One region of the Rahnella sp. PD4 genome, then DNA from elsewhere that is predicted to be linked to it. Evidence: predicted binding sites of a transcription regulator. Region 1 holds the regulator's gene; the other holds the start of a gene.
The links. Region 1 encodes LexA, which represses DNA repair genes until DNA is damaged. Its sites were predicted from a motif close to TNCTGTATGTACATACAGNA; they were not measured.

Region 1 (8,656 bases):
CTCTTTCTCGGCCTGATCTTTCTGATAGCCATAGCGCTCCTGAATTTTACCCACTAACTGATCACGTTTACCTTCAACCACTGTCAGGTCATCATCAGTCAATTTACCCCATTGTTCTTTCACTTTCCCTTTGAACTGTTTCCAGTTACCGTCGGCTTGATCCTTATTCATAATAATATCTCCTGTTACCTTGGGTTTTGTGAACTGCATTTCTGGCTTGCAGTTCGTCCTTAACACTTCAAAGGTTAGTAGAGAATCTCGATTAATCCTCCTGAAACAGAGATAAAACCCGTTATTAGGATTAATCCAAAGCAGGAAATAACGCCAGGACGGGGTTTATTCCTTTGAAAAGCATACAAATCAGTCCGCATGAAGCGAAAACCAGGTGTCGTGCCGCCAGTAACGGCGCCAAATCCAGCCAAGGGATAATCCCCGCATCCCCAGGAAAACCGTCAATGCCAGCCACAAGGCATGGTTGCCCAACAGCGGTAAGCTGGAAAGCGTCAGCCCGTATCCTATCGCCGCCACGACCATACTGTTACGCATATCCCGCCCGCGCGTGGCACCGATAAACATGCCATCCAGTAAATAACACCAGACAGCTACCAGCGGCAGGATGATTTGCCAGCCCAGATAATGGTCCGCCAGTTCGCGTAACTCAGGTAATGACGTCAGCGCATCAATGATCGCCCCGCCTGCAAGCGCATAAATCAGGGCAAAAATCAGGGCAACCAGCCCGGCCTGACGGCACGCGGCATGCCAGACATCCAGCAATTTCTGGCGATTCCGGGCACCGAATGCTTCACCGGAATGCGCTTCGATAGCATAGGCAAAACCGTCCAGCGCAAAAGCGGTGAAGGTCAGCAGGTTCATCAGCACCGCATTCACCGCCACGATGTGGCTGCCAAGCCGTGCGCCGAGAACGGTCAGTGAGGCAAAGCAAAGCTGAAGCAGAAGTGAACGCAACATAATGTCGCGGTTAAGCCCCAGCAGACGGCGCAGGTTACCACGCCAGGCCGAGGTGATTTGTGCGCCGGTTATACCCCGTTGCTTCATTACCCGCCAGACAAAGTACAGCCCGATAAATAGCGTGAAATACTCGGAACTTGCCGTCGCCATGGCAGCACCACGCACATTCCAGCCCAGCCCCATCACCAGCCACAGATCCAGAATGATATTCAGCAGATTCCCGGCAATCAGCAAAATCACCGGCCCGCGAACATACTGAATGCCCAACAGCCAGCCAAGGATCACCAGATTCGCCAGTGAAGCCGGGGCACTGAACCAGCGAATTTCGATAAACAGCCTCGCCTGTTCAAGCACCGGTTGGCTGCCCCCGACGATATGAAACGCCTGTTCCATCAGGGGGTGCCGGAACAACACTATGGTGAGACCAGACAATACGGCCAGCAGAAAGGGTTGTACGAAAGCGCGCGCCAGCAACCGGTTATCATTCGCGCCCAGCGCCTGAGCGGTCATGCCGGTGGTACTCATCCGTAAAAAAAGTAAGAGCATAAAGAGGAAAGTCGTGATCATCGAACCCACAGCCACTCCGCCGAGATAATCCGGGCTGTCGAGATGACCGATCACCGCCGTATCCACAAGCCCGAGAAGAGGCACCGTGATATTTGAAAAAATCATCGGCAATGCCAGCCTCCAGAGCGCCTTATCGGGGGGGCTTAAAAAGGTGTTTTTGAGTGTTTGTCGCAGGGAATGATGTTGCATAGAGAATCTCATGCCGGAGGTTCAGGTTATGCCTGTAAGTGACATCGCCCCGGAAGGGGCGACGAGATGAAACGTTAAAGCTTAGCGGTATGTCAGAGGCGGCTAACGAACCCGCAAATCAACAATATGACCATTGGGATCAAGAATTTGACCCAGTAATATCTGACCGAGTCATTCGAGTTGCAGGAAGGCGGCAAGTAAAAAAATCCCGATGAGCTGACAGGAGTCAGTGATTCGGGTGAACGCACGCAGCCAACGCATCTGCAGCCCGAAATACGAAGGTCAGATCCAGTCACCGTTGCGGATGACGCCTACGGCTAGCCCTTCAATGCTGAAATTCTGCTCACGTAAATCAACTACGATCGGCTGGAAATCGCTGTTTTCAGGCAATAACTGCACCACACTGCCCTGTTTTTTCAGACGTTTCACGGTGACTTCATCGTCTATACGGGCCACAACAACCTGTCCATTACGCACGTCTTGCGTTTTATGTACAGCCAGCAGATCGCCATCAAGAATACCGATATCACGCATCGACATACCGCTGACACGCAGCAGGAAATCGGCACTCGGCTTAAACATGGCCGGATCGACCTGATAGTGTCCTTCAATATGTTGCTGGGCCAGCAACGGCTCACCGGCAGCAACCCGGCCGATCAGCGGTAAACCCTCTTCTTCTTCCATCAGCAAACGAATGCCACGTGATGCGCCGGAAACAATCTCAATAACACCCTTACGCGCCAGCGCTTTGAGATGCTCTTCCGCCGCATTGGGGGAACGGAACCCCAGACGTGATGCAATCTCTGCGCGGGTGGGTGGCATACCGGTGGTGGAGATATGATCGCGAATAAGGTCGTAGACCTCTTGTTGTCTGGTCGTTAAAGCTTTCATTCCGCCCCCTGGTTGTTTATACAGTCTTGCTGTGAGTATATACAGCTAAACGATCAATGAAAACCTAAGATTGAATAAAAACAGGGCATAACGTTGATTCCTGGAATGCAGATTCCAAATCAGAACCATCGTGGCCAAAAGATGCTGACCCAGACAAAAAACGCCAATATGATGGTCAGAAGTACGGCAGCCGAGCCGATATCTTTTGCACGACCTGAAAGTACGTGAAACTCAGATCCGATACGGTCTATCGCGCATTCTACCGCGCTGTTGAGCAGTTCAGTGACACAGACCAAAACAACGGATCCCACCAGCAGAATGCGTTCTACGGGGCTGACATCAAACCAAAAAGATAACAAAATTAACGGAATAGCGACGCTGGCTTCCTGGCGAAAGGCCGCTTCATTTTGCCATGCCGCTTTCAGCCCTTTCCAGGAATAGCCAGCTGCTTTATAAATTCGGGTAAATCCAGTGACTTGGTTAGCCATTTCTTTTACTGATCCTTAGAGAATTTGCCGCACTTTATACCCCAAATAGTCGGGGTGCAGAAAGGCGGTAAAGAAGTGAATCCTGATGAGCTTACATGAGTAAGTGATTCGGGTGAACGTCTTAAGCCAACACCCCTGCGGCTTGAAATAAGAAGGGTATTGCATCACCACAGATCTCATCTGAGCTTTCTGGTATCCTTGCGGCGAAATGGCTAACAAGAGGCTTCACGTTTTTATGTCAGGTTGGCGTAGACTTTATTACACATTATTGAATTTACCGCTCTCATTGCTGGTAAAGAGCAAGGTCATACCTTCAGATCCGGTTACCGAGTTGCATTTAGACCCGACGCGGCCGATTTTGTATGTATTGCCCTATAATTCCAAAGCCGATTTGCTGACGTTGCGTGCGCAATGTCTGGCACAGAATCTGCCTGATCCCCTTATTCCGCTGGAAATTGACGGAACCCTGCTGCCAAGCCATGTCTTTATTGCTGAAGGTCCGCGCGTATTCTCTTATTACACGCCGAAGCAGGAATCCGTAAAGCTGTTCCACGACTACCTTGATTTGCACCGCAATAACCCGGATTTAGACATTCAGATGTTGCCGGTGTCGGTGATGTTTGGTCGGGCACCGGGCCGTGAAGGTCAGGATGACACGCCACATCTGCGCGTACTGAATGGCATCCAGAAATTCTTCGCTGTGCTTTGGCTGGGGCGGGACAGTTTTGTCCGCTTCTCCAATACCGTTTCCCTGCGTTATATGGCGACGGAACACGGCACAGATAAAACCATTGCTCAAAAGCTGGCACGTGTGGCGCGGATGCACTTCTCCCGTCAACGTCTGGCCGCCGTTGGCCCACGTCTTCCGGCACGTCAGGACTTGTTCAACAAATTGCTGTCCTCAAAAGCCATTGAAAAAGCGATTGAAGACGAAGCCCGCAGCAAGAAAATTTCCCACGAAAAAGCTCAGCAAAATGCCATCGCCCTGATGGAAGAGATTGCCGCTGACTTCTCTTATGAAGCCGTGCGCCTCTCTGATCGCGTACTGAGCTGGACGTGGAACCGTTTGTACAAAGGCATCAATGTTAATAATGCTGAGCGTGTACGCCAGCTGGCGCTGGACGGTCAGGAAATTGTGTATGTGCCCTGCCACCGCAGCCACATGGACTATCTGCTTCTGTCTTACGTGCTCTATCATCAGGGGCTGGTACCGCCGCATATTGCCGCTGGCATCAACCTGAATTTCTGGCCAGCAGGCCCGATTTTCCGCCGTCTGGGCGCGTTCTTTATCCGTCGAACCTTCAAAGGCAACAAGCTCTATTCAACGGTGTTCCGTGAATATCTGGGCGAACTATTCAGCCGTGGTTATTCGGTGGAATACTTTGTGGAAGGGGGGCGTTCGCGAACCGGACGCCTGCTGGAGCCGAAAACCGGTACGCTGGCCATGACTATTCAGGCCATGTTGCGCGGTGGTTCACGCCCGATCACGCTGGTGCCAATTTACATCGGTTATGAGCACGTCATGGAAGTGGGCACCTATGCCAAAGAATTGCGCGGTGCGACTAAAGAGAAAGAAAGCCTGACGCAAATGCTTAACGGCTTGCGCAAGCTGCGCAATCTCGGCCAGGGTTATGTGAACTTTGGTGAACCGCTGCATCTGACCACTTACCTGAACCAGAATGTGCCGACCTGGCGTGAAGCCATCGACCCGATCGAAGCACAACGTCCTAGCTGGCTGACGCCAACGGTACAGGACTTAGCAGAACAGATCATGGTGCGTATCAACAATTCAGCGGCTGCCAATGCCATGAACTTGTGTTGTACCGCACTGCTGGCCTCACGCCAGCGTTCACTGACCCGCGAACAGCTGACCGAGCAAATAGACTGCTACCTGCAATTACTGCGTAACGTACCTTACAACGCGGATTCAACGGTGCCGGATCTGACTGCCGATCAGTTGCTCGATCACGCGCTGAACATGAACAAGTTCCAGGTTGAGAAAGACAACATTGGCGACATCATCGTACTGCCGCGCGAACAGGCCGTTCTGATGACATACTACCGCAACAACATCCATCATATGCTGGTGTTGCCGTCGCTGATTTCAAGCATTGTGATGCATCACCGTCAGGTCAGCCGCGCGGAATTACTGCGTCAGGTCGAACTGATTTATCCGATGCTCAAAGCCGAATTGTTTATGCATTTCGAGACGTCTGAGCTGCCACAGGTACTGGATGTTTTGACGCTGGAACTGGCACGTCAGCAAATCATTCATCTTGAAGATGATGAACTGACCCTTAATCCGGCGCGGATCCGTACCCTGCAACTGCTGGCGGCCGGTGTACGTGAAACGCTGCAACGCTACGCGATCACCTTCTCCCTGCTCACCAATAACCCAAGTATCAACCGTGGTGCGCTGGAAAAAGAGAGCCGGATTATGGCGCAGCGTTTGTCCGTACTGCACGGTATCAATGCCCCTGAATTCTTCGATAAAGCCGTTTTCTCGACGCTGGTCGGTACACTTCGCGCTGAAGGCTATATCAGTGACAGCGGTGATGCCATTCAGGAACAAACACGTGAAATTTATCTCATGCTCAGTGATCTGATGACATCAGACATCAAGCTGACCATTGAGAGTGCGGGTATGCCGTCTGATTTGCCGCAACCGACTGCCCCTCCGGCGGAGCCGAAGCTGGATGTGCGCGATACCAATCATTAACCGCCATTAGCGCCAGCCAGTGCTGGCTGCATAAAAACGCCCGGACTCTTTACGGAGGCCGGGCGTTTTTTTATGGGCGTTGAATCAGTTCAGGAATATTTACAACGTGAACCCTGACAGGCTCATCAGAATGCCGAGGAACAGCACCAGCCCGACATAATTGTTCTGGCGGAAAGCCAGGAAACAGGCATCACGTTCACGTTTGGCAATCAGCTTCTGCTGATGTACAAACAGCGCAGCAGCCAGCAGCAGCGACCAGTAAAACGGTGCACCGAGCTGGGAAAGATGGCCGACAATGCCCATCAGAACCAGCGTTGCCAGTTGCAACAGGCCGATGATCAGCGTGTCAAAACGTCCGAACAAAATCGCTGTCGATTTCACGCCGATCTTCACATCATCGTCACGATCGACCATCGCGTATTGCGTATCGTAAGCCACCGTCCAGCAGATATTTGCCACGAACATTAACCAGCAACTGAGCGGCACACTTTCGCTCACCGCCGCATAAGCCATCGGGATAGCCCAGCCAAACGCTGCGCCTAAAACGACCTGAGGCAGATGACTGACGCGCTTCATAAACGGGTAAATCCATGCCAGCGCCAGTCCGGCCAGAGACAGTAAAATGGTCATGCGGTTAAGCAGCAGAACCAGCAGGAATGACACCAGCACCAGTCCGACGAATAATATTTTCGCCTGCTTGCCAGTGATCGCCCCGCTCGGCAATGGCCGTTGAGCGGTACGTTTTACATGACCATCAAATTTGCGATCGGCGTAGTCATTCACTACGCAACCGGCGGCACGCATGAAAAACACGCCCAGCACGAAGACCAGCAAAATCTTCGCAGAGGGCATTCCGCCACCGGCTACCCACAGTGCCCATAACGTTGGCCACAACAGCAACAATGAGCCGATCGGCTTATCAATACGCATCAGGCGGCAGTAATCACGCCATGTGCCCTGAGTCATACTTCCTGACACTCTTTGTTCTCCTGCTTGGTTAGTCTGACTCATTCCTGCTCCGCCTGACTTTGCGGACGATGAACCGGTGAGTCCGGTAGGAAAATTTCGGTCAACAACAGCGGCTTGTCAGACAAGCGCAGGCGGGAACGGCGTGCCCATAACTCGCCCTGCTCACTGTGTAATTGACCCAGATGGATATAATCACGGGACAGATTATTGCCACTGAACAGGTAGCGGCCCAGCGGCACAGTCCCTAAATCGACCAGTGCCAGATCTGGCCCGGTCAGTGTTTCTTCAGGAATGACCGTGCGCCCCAGCAGCCACGGTTGTGCGTCACCAAACAATACGATTTCCCGGATCCAGTAACGGGCGCTTTCCGGCAACTGCTGCGCCTCGCTTTCACCCAGCTCTTCGCGGCTGACAAAACATTCGTTTTGCGGTTTCACGGTGACGGTCACACCCTGTTTTTCAAACCGGCGGGTCATGGATCCCATTTCCATCAGCCAGTCAGCCACATCCGCAGGCACCTGCGAAGGATCGTCAAACCAGTGGATCGGGGATTTTTCGGTGGAATGGGAATCAGACATCAATAGCTCCGTAATGAAGGTGTTCATACCTCCAATGAATTATCTGCCTCACATTCTAGCGTATGAATGCGAGGCAGTAATTGCCTCATTTATTCGCGACGCAGACGTTCGCCATTGGCCAGGAACAGCGTCACAACCAGCACCAGGATGGCGCAGGCGTAAACCAATGTGTCGTAAGGACTTTTGTGATCAACGATGATCAAACGGATGATCGCGGTGATACCGATGTAAATAAAATAGCGTAAAGGGAAATGATAGCCCGATGAAAAATATTTAATTATCAGGGCAATAAACTCAAAATAGAGGAAGTAAATCACAATCCCCTCGATGAGCAGATACGAGGACGACTGATCGTTATTCACGAACAGCACCATTGCTAAGTGGTAGGTTTCACGCCCGATAAAAATCATCAGGATTGCGGCCAGTCCTAATAAGAATATGTTCAAAATTCGCTGCATAATGACGGATATCATTAATGCCCGCTTTGATCCTGCCATGTGATCTACATCCCACTTTTGTTATTAATACCCGCAGAATACCACAGAGTCAGCACAGGAAAAGCGCCATTAAAAAAGGGCCAGCCGGTGAAGGCTAACCCTTTTATTTTGACGTATAAAAACCTTAATGCCCTAAATCATTCGTGTTGCATCCAGGCGGCAACTGAATGAATCCCCGGGAGCATACACAAGTATGTGACCGGGGTTCATGAAGGCAGCCAACGCCGGGGCAGCGCGAAGGATAACGGGTATTAGCGCCAGTTTTTGAAGCGGTTGATCAGACCGTTAGTCGAACTGTCATGCCCGGTCACGTCTTTGTCATCTTCCAGTTCTGGCAGGATACGGTTTGCCAGCTGTTTGCCCAGTTCTACACCCCATTGGTCGAAGGTGTAGATGTTGAGGATCACGCCCTGAGTAAAGATTTTGTGTTCGTACATCGCGATCAACGCACCCAGGCTGTAAGGCGTGATTTCACGCAGCAGGATGGAGTTGGTCGGACGGTTCCCTTCGAACACTTTGAACGGCGCAACGTGTTTCACGTCTTCCGGTTTTTTGCCCTGATCGGCGAATTCTTTCTCGACAACGTCCAGAGATTTACCGAATGCCAGCGCTTCCGTCTGGGCGAAGAAGTTAGACAGCAGTTTCGCGTGGTGATCGCTCAGCGGGTTATGGCTGATGGCTGGCGCAATGAAGTCACAAGGGATGATTTTAGTCCCCTGGTGAATCAGCTGATAAAACGCATGCTGGCCGTTAGTGCCCGGCTCACCCCAGATGATCGGGCCCGTCTGG
Region 2 (8,656 bases), on a different contig from region 1:
CGTGCCGCCTTCATGCTGCGATCTCTGAAAAGCAGGTAATTAAGCGGCGTCTCGATAGCGGCAGTCAGTAACGGCGTTAACAACATCGGCATACTCATATCAGAATTTGAAACCCCGATGTAACGCCACGATGCCGCCAGTCAGGTTGTGATAAGTCACATTTTCAAAACCTGCGTCTGCCATCATTCCTTTCAGTGTTTCCTGATCCGGATGCATACGAATTGATTCAGCCAGATAACGATAGCTTTCCGCATCATGCGCAACCAGTTCACCTATACGCGGTAAAATATGGAAGGAATAGGTGTCATAAGCTTTGCTCAGCGGTTTGAACACCGGTTTGGAGAATTCTAATACCAGCAGACGGCCGCCCGGCTTGAGGACACGGAACATGGAGCGCAGCGCCTTCTCTTTTTCAGTCACATTACGCAGACCGAAAGAGATGGTGATGCAGTCAAAATAATTGTCCGGGAACGGCAGGGCCTCGGCATTCGCCTGAACGTAACTGACGTTGCCAACGATGCCGAGATTGCGCAGCTTTTCGCGCCCCATCTTCAACATGGAATCGTTGATATCCGCCAGAACGACTTCGCCTTTCTCACCCACCAGACGGGAGAATTTTGCGGTCAGATCGCCCGTACCACCGGCCAGATCCAGCACACGTTGTCCCTGACGGACACCGCTGCAATCAATTGTGAAGCGTTTCCAGATGCGATGAATACCAAAAGACATCAGGTCATTCATCAAATCATATTTTGCCGCAACGGAATGGAAGACTTCTGCCACCATTTCCTGTTTTTCATCTTTGGCTACTGTACGAAAACCAAAATGGGTGGTTTCCGGCGTCTGCTTTTCCATTATTTATGCCTGCTTTTTCAGTCGAACTCTTGGGGAGAAGTGTATCAGAACCCGTTCGAAAGCCCCATCACCGATGGTGATTCAACATATTGCGAAGATTCACGCATTGAATCACACACAATGCGGCCCCTCTGAGAGCAATGCCTGCTCGTGAGCGGTTAACTCACCCGGGTTCAGCGTCTGTTCTTCTTCCGCATCAGAGGTATCGGGCAGAGATGCGGTGTCTTCAGGTTCGTTTTCCGCTTTCGCTATTTCAGCCAGAGAGGGACTGATAGGTCGTTTAACTTCAACACCCAGCGCGCGAAAACTTTCCACCTGCCCGATAAGATTACCACGGCCTTGCGAGAGTTTATTCATCGCGGATCGATAACTTCCCTGCGCTTTGTCGAGACTTTGTCCCATCGACTCCATGTCATCCACAAACAGTCGCAGTTTGTCGTAAAGACGGGCCGCGCGATCGGCGATACGTTTGGCGTTCTGACTCTGATGCTCATAGCGCCACAAGTTGCTGATCGTTCGTAGCGCCACCAGCAAGGTCGTCGGGCTGACCAACATAATATTGTGGCGAAGCGCTTCGCTGATCAATTCGGGCTCCCGGTCGATAGCCAACAGAAAAGCAGGCTCAACGGGGATAAACATCAGCACATAATCGAGGCTGCGCAGACCGGGAAGTTGCTGGTAATCTTTGCGCCCGAGCAGGCGGATATGTCCGCGCACTGAGGCAATATGTTCATTGAGTGCCGCTTCCCGCTCGCTGTCATCCTCACTGTTGAAATAACGCTCATACGCAACCAGCGTCATTTTGGCGTCAATCACCACGTCTTTATTCTGCGGTAACCGTACGACCACATCAGGTTGCATCCGGCTGTTGCTATCCACCTGCACGCTGACCTGCGTCTGGTATTCATGCCCTTCGCGTAAACCGGAAGCCTCGAGCACGCGACTCAGAACCACTTCACCCCAGTTGCCCTGCGTTTTATTATCACCTTTCAGAGCTTTAGTCAGGTTGACGGCTTCGCGTGCCATCTCCACATTCAGTTGCTGTAAATTGCGGATCTCATGCGCCAGCGTATGTCGCTCACGGGCTTCCTGCCCGAAGCTGTCCTGCACCTGGCGGCGGAAACCATCCAGTTGCTCACGCAACGGCAGCAGTAACTTATCGAGACTTTGCTTGTTCTGTTCATCGGCACGACGGCCATTTTGTTCGAAAATCCGGTTAGCCAGGTTTTCAAACTGGCTGCTCAGGCGCTGTTCGCTGTTAATCAGCAGACGCTGCTTTTCTTCAGCCGCCATGCGGGTTTCGTCCAGACGGGTCGAAACCTCACGCAACTCAGCTTCCTGCGCACTGTTGATTTCCCGCTGCGCACGCAGTTCCTGATTGAGTTGGTCACACTCGTTTTGCCAGTGGACAAGAAGTTGTAATTTTTCCTGGCTGGCCGCCTGCAGACTGTACAGTTTTCGCAGCTCAAGTTCAGCTTCACGCAGTTGCTGCTGGCCTGATTGCCGCTCGATTTTGTGCGTATCATTTTCCGTTTTAAGCTGTTCCAGCGATTGTTCCAGCAAACGGCGTTGCGTTTCATACTCCGTCTGTTGTTGCTGTTGGCGCAAACTGGCAATCAGCCATCCTAAGAGTAAGCCAATTAACCCTGCCCCCAGGGCAGTCAGAATGCTGATATCCACGTGATTTCCCTCTTCAAGTCTCTTGCGGCCAAGGTAATGTCAGGCTGTATGGATGTCCAGTCTATTTTCTGTTGCATTGAACCTTTGCGAGACGTCTTCCAAAAAGGAATTTCTCTGTATTTGCCCCCTTGCGACGGGCAACGACAGAGGGCAGGATTTAAAACCAGCGGCTCAGCCACTGAATGCCAAACGCACCGGGTGCCAGAATGCCGAAAGCCCAGATAAGTGCCGAGGTCACATTCGCAATCTGGAAATACTTTTGCGGCATACCGCAGATGCCAGCAACCAGTGGCACAACGGCGCGAAGCGGGCCAAAAAAGCGGCCGATAAAGGCCCCCGGCATGCCCCATTTTTCAAAGAAAGCATGCCCCCGAACCAACATTTGCGGATGACGGGAGAAAGGCCAGAAATTGCCAACACGATCCTGATAACGGGCACCAATCCAGTAAGAAAGCCAGTCGCCCAGGAAAGCCCCCGCAGCGGCGGCTGCCCAGATGGGCCAGAACGGTATGCCGGTTTCGCCAATCAGCGCACCGAGCCCCAACAAGATAAACGTTGCCGGAAGCAGCAGGGAAAGGAATGCCAGCGATTCACCAAAGGCCAGAAAAAAAACGATCGGCGCAGCCCACACCTGATGGGCACGAATGAAGGTAGAGGTGTACTCAAGAAGGTCGTGAACAGTCAAAAATGCAGTTCCTTGTGTCAGAGATCCGGGAGGGAATACATCAATTATTCCAGATGGATTACTAACATGACCTTAACAGATCTGCTTAACAGAGCAAAAAAACGGGCCGTCAGAGGCCCGTTGATAAGATGTGGTTGTTTTAGTTTTATAGGGACTAAAGCAGTCTGCGGGCCGCTTCGACAACAATCTTCACCGCATGGCTTTCGGTCTTTTTCATGGTTTCCGCATTAGGGATTTCCTGCTGCGTGCGGTTCACGATAACACCGGCAACCATCCCGGCGCGCAGACCCTGGCTTGCACACATGGTCAGCAGAGTCGCGGATTCCATTTCGTAGTTCATGACGCCCATTTCCTGCCATTCTTTCATCGATTCTTTGAAGCGACGGACAACACGGCCGGAGTAAGTGTCATAACGTTCCTGACCCGGATAGAACGTGTCAGAAGATGCAGTAACGCCAATGTGTGTCGCGGCTCCCACGGCTTCTGCCGCCGCAACCAGCGCGGTAGTGCAGGCAAAATCGGCTACCGCAGGGAATTCCATCGGCGCAAAGTGCAGGCTCGCGCCATCAAGACGAACGGCAGCGGTCGTGACCAGCACGTCACCGACATTGATATGTGGTTGGATCGCACCCGTTGTGCCGACACGCAGGAAAGTACGGATCCCCAGCTGCGCCAGTTCTTCCACTGCGATGGAGGTAGAAGGCCCGCCGATACCGGTTGAGCAAACAATCACAGATTTGCCATCAAGCTCAGCACGCCATGAGGTAAATTCGCGGTGGGAGGCCAGACGAACCGGGTTCTCCATCAGTTTGGCAATTTTTTCTACGCGCTCAGGATCGCCGGGAACAATCGCCAGCGTCGCGCCGTTTAAATCTTTTTTGGCCAGGCCAAGATGGAAAACTTCGGGCTGAGACATAACAAACTCCTCTGTGTGTAAGGTCATTTATTGGCAGGAGGAACACCCGGCAACTGTACTCAACATTGTGACGTTATTTCGTGACGGTCGTCACTATGATGTAACAACTTGAATTGCGCATACATTTATTTTGTGACTCTCATCGCAAAATAAAGGTGCATTTCACGGAAACCTGAACAGGCAATCTCCGTTACCGGAGGTTGCCTGCTTTTCAGCTACAGCAAATCAGGCAGGCACAGCCTCTGCCAACGCACTGCGTGACCAGATCCGGTGTTTGAGCATTTCTTTCAGGAACGTTTTCAGTAATGCTCCCTCCGCTTTTTCACCTTCGACAATGCCCTCTTCCGGCACGTCATCCGTCAACCCCAGCAGTGATTTGAAGCGGCGTGCATCGCCACTTAGGCCTACGACTTTCAGATGCTTGTAGGCCTCGAGCACGTAATGCCGCGCATCGCCGTTCATGAGCAGTGCATCGATATGTCCGTGCGGAACAATCACCGCATCCACGGTGATGGAAGGCGCCCCGGCAAAGGTTGCATCAACCGGCAACGTGGAGCCATCATCGGCAGTTACATTTCCTAAATGACTGGCCAGCAGTTTAGGATGGACGCCTGCGACCTGAAGCGCCTGCAACGTTTCCAGAACATCTGCCGCTTTCACGCCCTCCCCCAATAATATTGCCACCTGACGTCCTTTGAGCGTGCCTTTACCGCTGGCATACAAACTCAGCGACGGATCATTTTTCAGGCCATTCACCGGCTTCGGCGGTTTGATATTCAGAGTATCTGCGGAAAGGGTAATACCCAGATTCTTCGCCACTTTTTGCGCCAGCGTCTGATCAACATGCGCCAACAGATCCACCACCCGCTCGCGGATATAAGGCCGCGCCACTTTCGATAATTCAAATGAGAAGGCCCCGATAATATGATCCTGCTCCGCCGCTGTCTGGCTCAGCCAGAACAGGCGCGGATGGGCATAATATTCGGCAAATGACGGGCTGCGCTGACGAATTTTTTCTGCACCAATACGCTCAGGATAACTTTCAAAGCCGCCGCCGGATGCTGCCGGAGGCGTTTCCCTTGGCCAGTTATTGTTGATGGAATTCGGCTCGTAGTTTGCCGGATTGGTATCAATATCCTGGCGGTGCATACCGTCACGCTGGAAGTTATGGAAAGGACATGTCGGCCGGTTGATCGGAATTTCATGGAAATTTGGCCCGCCAAGACGGCTGATTTGCGTATCGGTGTAAGAGAACAAACGCCCCTGTAACAACGGATCATTGGTAAAATCTATGCCCGGCACAATATGTCCGGGATGGAACGCGGCTTGCTCGGTTTCAGCAAAGAAATTATCGGGGTTACGGTTAAGCACCATTTTGCCGATCAGTTCTACGGGCACCAGTTTTTCGGGAATGAGTTTAGTCGGGTCGAGCAAGTCGAAATCAAATTTGAACTCGTCTTCTTCCGGGATCAACTGAACCCCCAGTTCGTATTCCGGATAATCTCCGGCTTCGATGGCTTCCCACAAATCACGGCGGTGAAAATCCGCGTCTTTCCCCGCCAGTTTCTGTGCTTCATCCCATAACAGAGACGCTTTTCCGGCCACCGGTTTCCAGTGGAAACGGACAAAAGTGGCTTTCCCTTCGGCATTCACAAAGCGGAACGTATGAATGCCGAAACCTTCCATCGTGCGGTAACTGCGCGGAATGCCGCGGTCAGACATCGCCCAGAAAACGTTATGCAACGTTTCCGGTTGCAGAGAAACGTAATCCCAGAAGGAATCATGCGCACTCGCGCCTTGCGGGATTTCATTATGCGGTTCAGGTTTGACCGCGTGGACAAAGTCAGGGAATTTATGTGCATCCTGAATAAAGAACACCGGCGTATTGTTACCCACCAGATCGTAAATCCCTTCATCCGTATAAAATTTGGTCGCCCAGCCGCGGATATCACGTACGGTATCTGCCGAGCCGCGGGACCCCTGAACAGTAGAAAATCGTACAAAAACCGGGGTTTTCTTTTCGGGGTCTGAAAGGAAACTGGCTTTGGTGACATCTTTCATATTGCGGTATGGCTGAAAATAACCGTGCGCTGCCGCACCGCGCGCATGAACGATACGTTCCGGGATGCGCTCATGGTCAAAGTGAGTGATTTTTTCGCGCAGGATGAAATCTTCAAGCAGTGTCGGACCGCGGCTTCCGGCTTTCAGCGAATTCTGGTCATCGGCAATTTTGGTGCCCTGATTGGTGGTCAGCGGCTGTTTTTCTCCATTTTTGCGGTGGTGTTCTAATGCATCAAGTTTGGTATTGCTATTTTTCGGACTCCTGGCGCTACCGGAAGCTGTCGGTTCTTTTCCTGGCGGTGTAGGTTGTGCTGAAGGCTGATAAGCACGATCCGCGGGGGCAAGATCCCCCAGGCCTGGCTGCGAAGACTCAATGCCCGTGGCGGGGGCGCGGCTTACCGGTTTTAACTCACTTTTCTTGGTGACTTTAGAGGGTGATTTGGACATTGAACATAGCTCCTCGGCAAAAGTTTCGGGTGTTCTGTGAATCTTCCGTGATGACTTTCCTGATTAACTTTTAACTATAGAACATCTCTTGCGCCTTGCTGTTCATGCTTTCCGGCTATAGTTTTAATCCATAGCCACAGATTTCCGTATGGACACTTGCCTGGAGACACCCGATGAAAAAAGAAGAATTGCTTACCCTGAAACAGGCTCCGACCAGCTTTGCTCCTGCCGTCACGCCCGTCGCCAGCACCACCATACATACCGACACCGACGGGCTGCACGCAGGCCAGACCACCATTCCCTCACAGGGCGAAGATATGCCCGCCTATCTCGCCCGTCCTGAACACTTCACCGGTAAATTACCGATCGTGCTGGTCGTGCAGGAGATTTTTGGTGTACATGAACACATTCAGGATATCTGCCGCCGGCTGGCGAAGCAGGGGTATATGGCCATCGCGCCGGAGTTATATTTCCGTCAGGGTGACCCGCGTGATTACACCGAAATCAGTGAGCTGTTTGCCAAACTGGTCAGCAAAGTGCCGGACCAGCAAGTGCTTTCCGATCTCGATCATACTGCACACTGGGCATCACAGCATGGCGGGGATATTTCAAAATTAGGTATCACCGGTTTCTGCTGGGGCGGGCGCATCACCTGGCTGTATGCGGCGCACAATCCGCAACTGAAAGCGGGCGTAGCCTGGTACGGTAAACTGGTCGGTGATAAAACGCTAACCAGCCCGTTCCAACCGGTTGACCGCGCAGCGGCACTGGATGCACCGGTGCTGGGTTTGTATGGCGGGGAAGATTCGAGCATTCCTCTGGATACCATTGAAACCATGCGACAGGCCATTCGCGCAGCCAATGCCACAGCGGAAATCGTGGTATATCCCGAAGCGGGTCACGCGTTTAACGCCGATTATCGCCCGAGTTACCATGCTGAAGCCGCTGCCGATGGCTGGCAACGCATGCTGGCTTTCTTTGCGCAGTACGGAGTTAAGTAAAAGTAAGGCGTAAAGTAAAAGGATACTGACCAGAATGACAAAGGCCCGACAGGTTTTCCTGCCGGGCTTTTTACGCAACGTTAGCCGATTAAAGTGAAAGTTGCCCGAAAGCACCTTGCCAGTCTTGTTCAAATTTATCGACAGCCGCCTGTACGGCGGGCGCACTGATCAATTGCTCCGCGACATCGACAGGGATCGTGACCGATTGACAGCCTGCCAGCAGACAGGCCAGAACCTGGCGCGGCGTTTTAAAACTGGCGGCCAGCACTTTGGCATGCGGCGCATGCAGGGTAAGCAATTGCTGCAACTCGGTCACCATCGCAATGCCATCACCCCCCTGGGCATCCAGCCGGTTAACATAAGGCGCGACATATTCGGCCCCGGCCAGTGCCGATAGTAACCCTTGCCCCGCACCATACACAGCGGTTCCCAGGGTTGGAATTTTACGAATACGCAGCGTCTTAATCGCTGCCAACCCGGCAGCGGTTACCGGCACTTTGACCACAAGCCCTGGCACGCGGGAATACAATAATTCAGCTTCTTCAACTATCTGCTCAGTTTGATTTGCCAGTACCTGCGCAAACAGTTTCCCTTCTCCTCCTAATGCATCACGAAGCGCGGGCAAAACCTCCCACAGGGAAGTTTGCGATTTAGCCACAATGCTCGGGTTCGTGGTCACGCCCTGCAACGGCAAAATCCGGGATAAACGTTTTACTGCGCTGATATCAGCAGTATCCAGATAAAGTTCCATACCCTCTCCTGTCAGAGTTCAAGCTCTTGTTTGAGCAACGTTTCAATCTGTGCTGCCGTGGCCGAATGCATCAGTGCGTCGCGGAAACTGTCATGCATAATCCGTCGCGCCAGCCTTGAGAAAATCCGCATATGCTGGTCGCCTGCGGCATGTTTATTGAGGGTCAGCATGATCACAAATTGTGCTTGTTCATCACCCCACTGCACCGGTTGCGGAAGTTTCGCGACGCTGATAGTCGATTGCTCAATGTGCTCTGATTT

Region 2: rmuC (DNA recombination protein RmuC) is a predicted target of LexA. The motif match lies at 2,578-2,597, and genes of this name have one in related genera.

The regions. Positions count from the first base shown of each region.
Region 1 is NZ_JBLZQF010000007.1:230,894-239,549, forward strand. It holds gene ACOZIO_RS18225 (CsbD family protein) at 1-171, opposite strand, end outside; gene dinF (MATE family efflux transporter DinF) at 361-1,725, opposite strand; gene lexA (transcriptional repressor LexA) at 2,008-2,616, opposite strand; gene ACOZIO_RS18240 (diacylglycerol kinase) at 2,736-3,104, opposite strand; gene plsB (glycerol-3-phosphate 1-O-acyltransferase PlsB) at 3,340-5,823, shown strand; gene ubiA (4-hydroxybenzoate octaprenyltransferase) at 5,923-6,789, opposite strand; gene ubiC (chorismate lyase) at 6,831-7,370, opposite strand; gene psiE (phosphate-starvation-inducible protein PsiE) at 7,460-7,867, opposite strand; gene pgi (glucose-6-phosphate isomerase) at 8,119-8,656, opposite strand, start outside.
Region 2 is NZ_JBLZQF010000012.1:16,772-25,427, forward strand. It holds gene ubiJ (ubiquinone biosynthesis protein UbiJ) at 1-86, opposite strand, end outside; gene ubiE (bifunctional demethylmenaquinone methyltransferase/2-methoxy-6-polyprenyl-1,4-benzoquinol methylase UbiE) at 100-855, opposite strand; gene rmuC (DNA recombination protein RmuC) at 967-2,535, opposite strand; gene ACOZIO_RS21970 (DedA family protein) at 2,693-3,220, opposite strand; gene udp (uridine phosphorylase) at 3,375-4,136, opposite strand; gene katE (catalase HPII) at 4,362-6,644, opposite strand; gene ACOZIO_RS21985 (dienelactone hydrolase family protein) at 6,818-7,645, shown strand; gene fsa (fructose-6-phosphate aldolase) at 7,734-8,396, opposite strand; gene ptsP (phosphoenolpyruvate--protein phosphotransferase) at 8,408-8,656, opposite strand, start outside.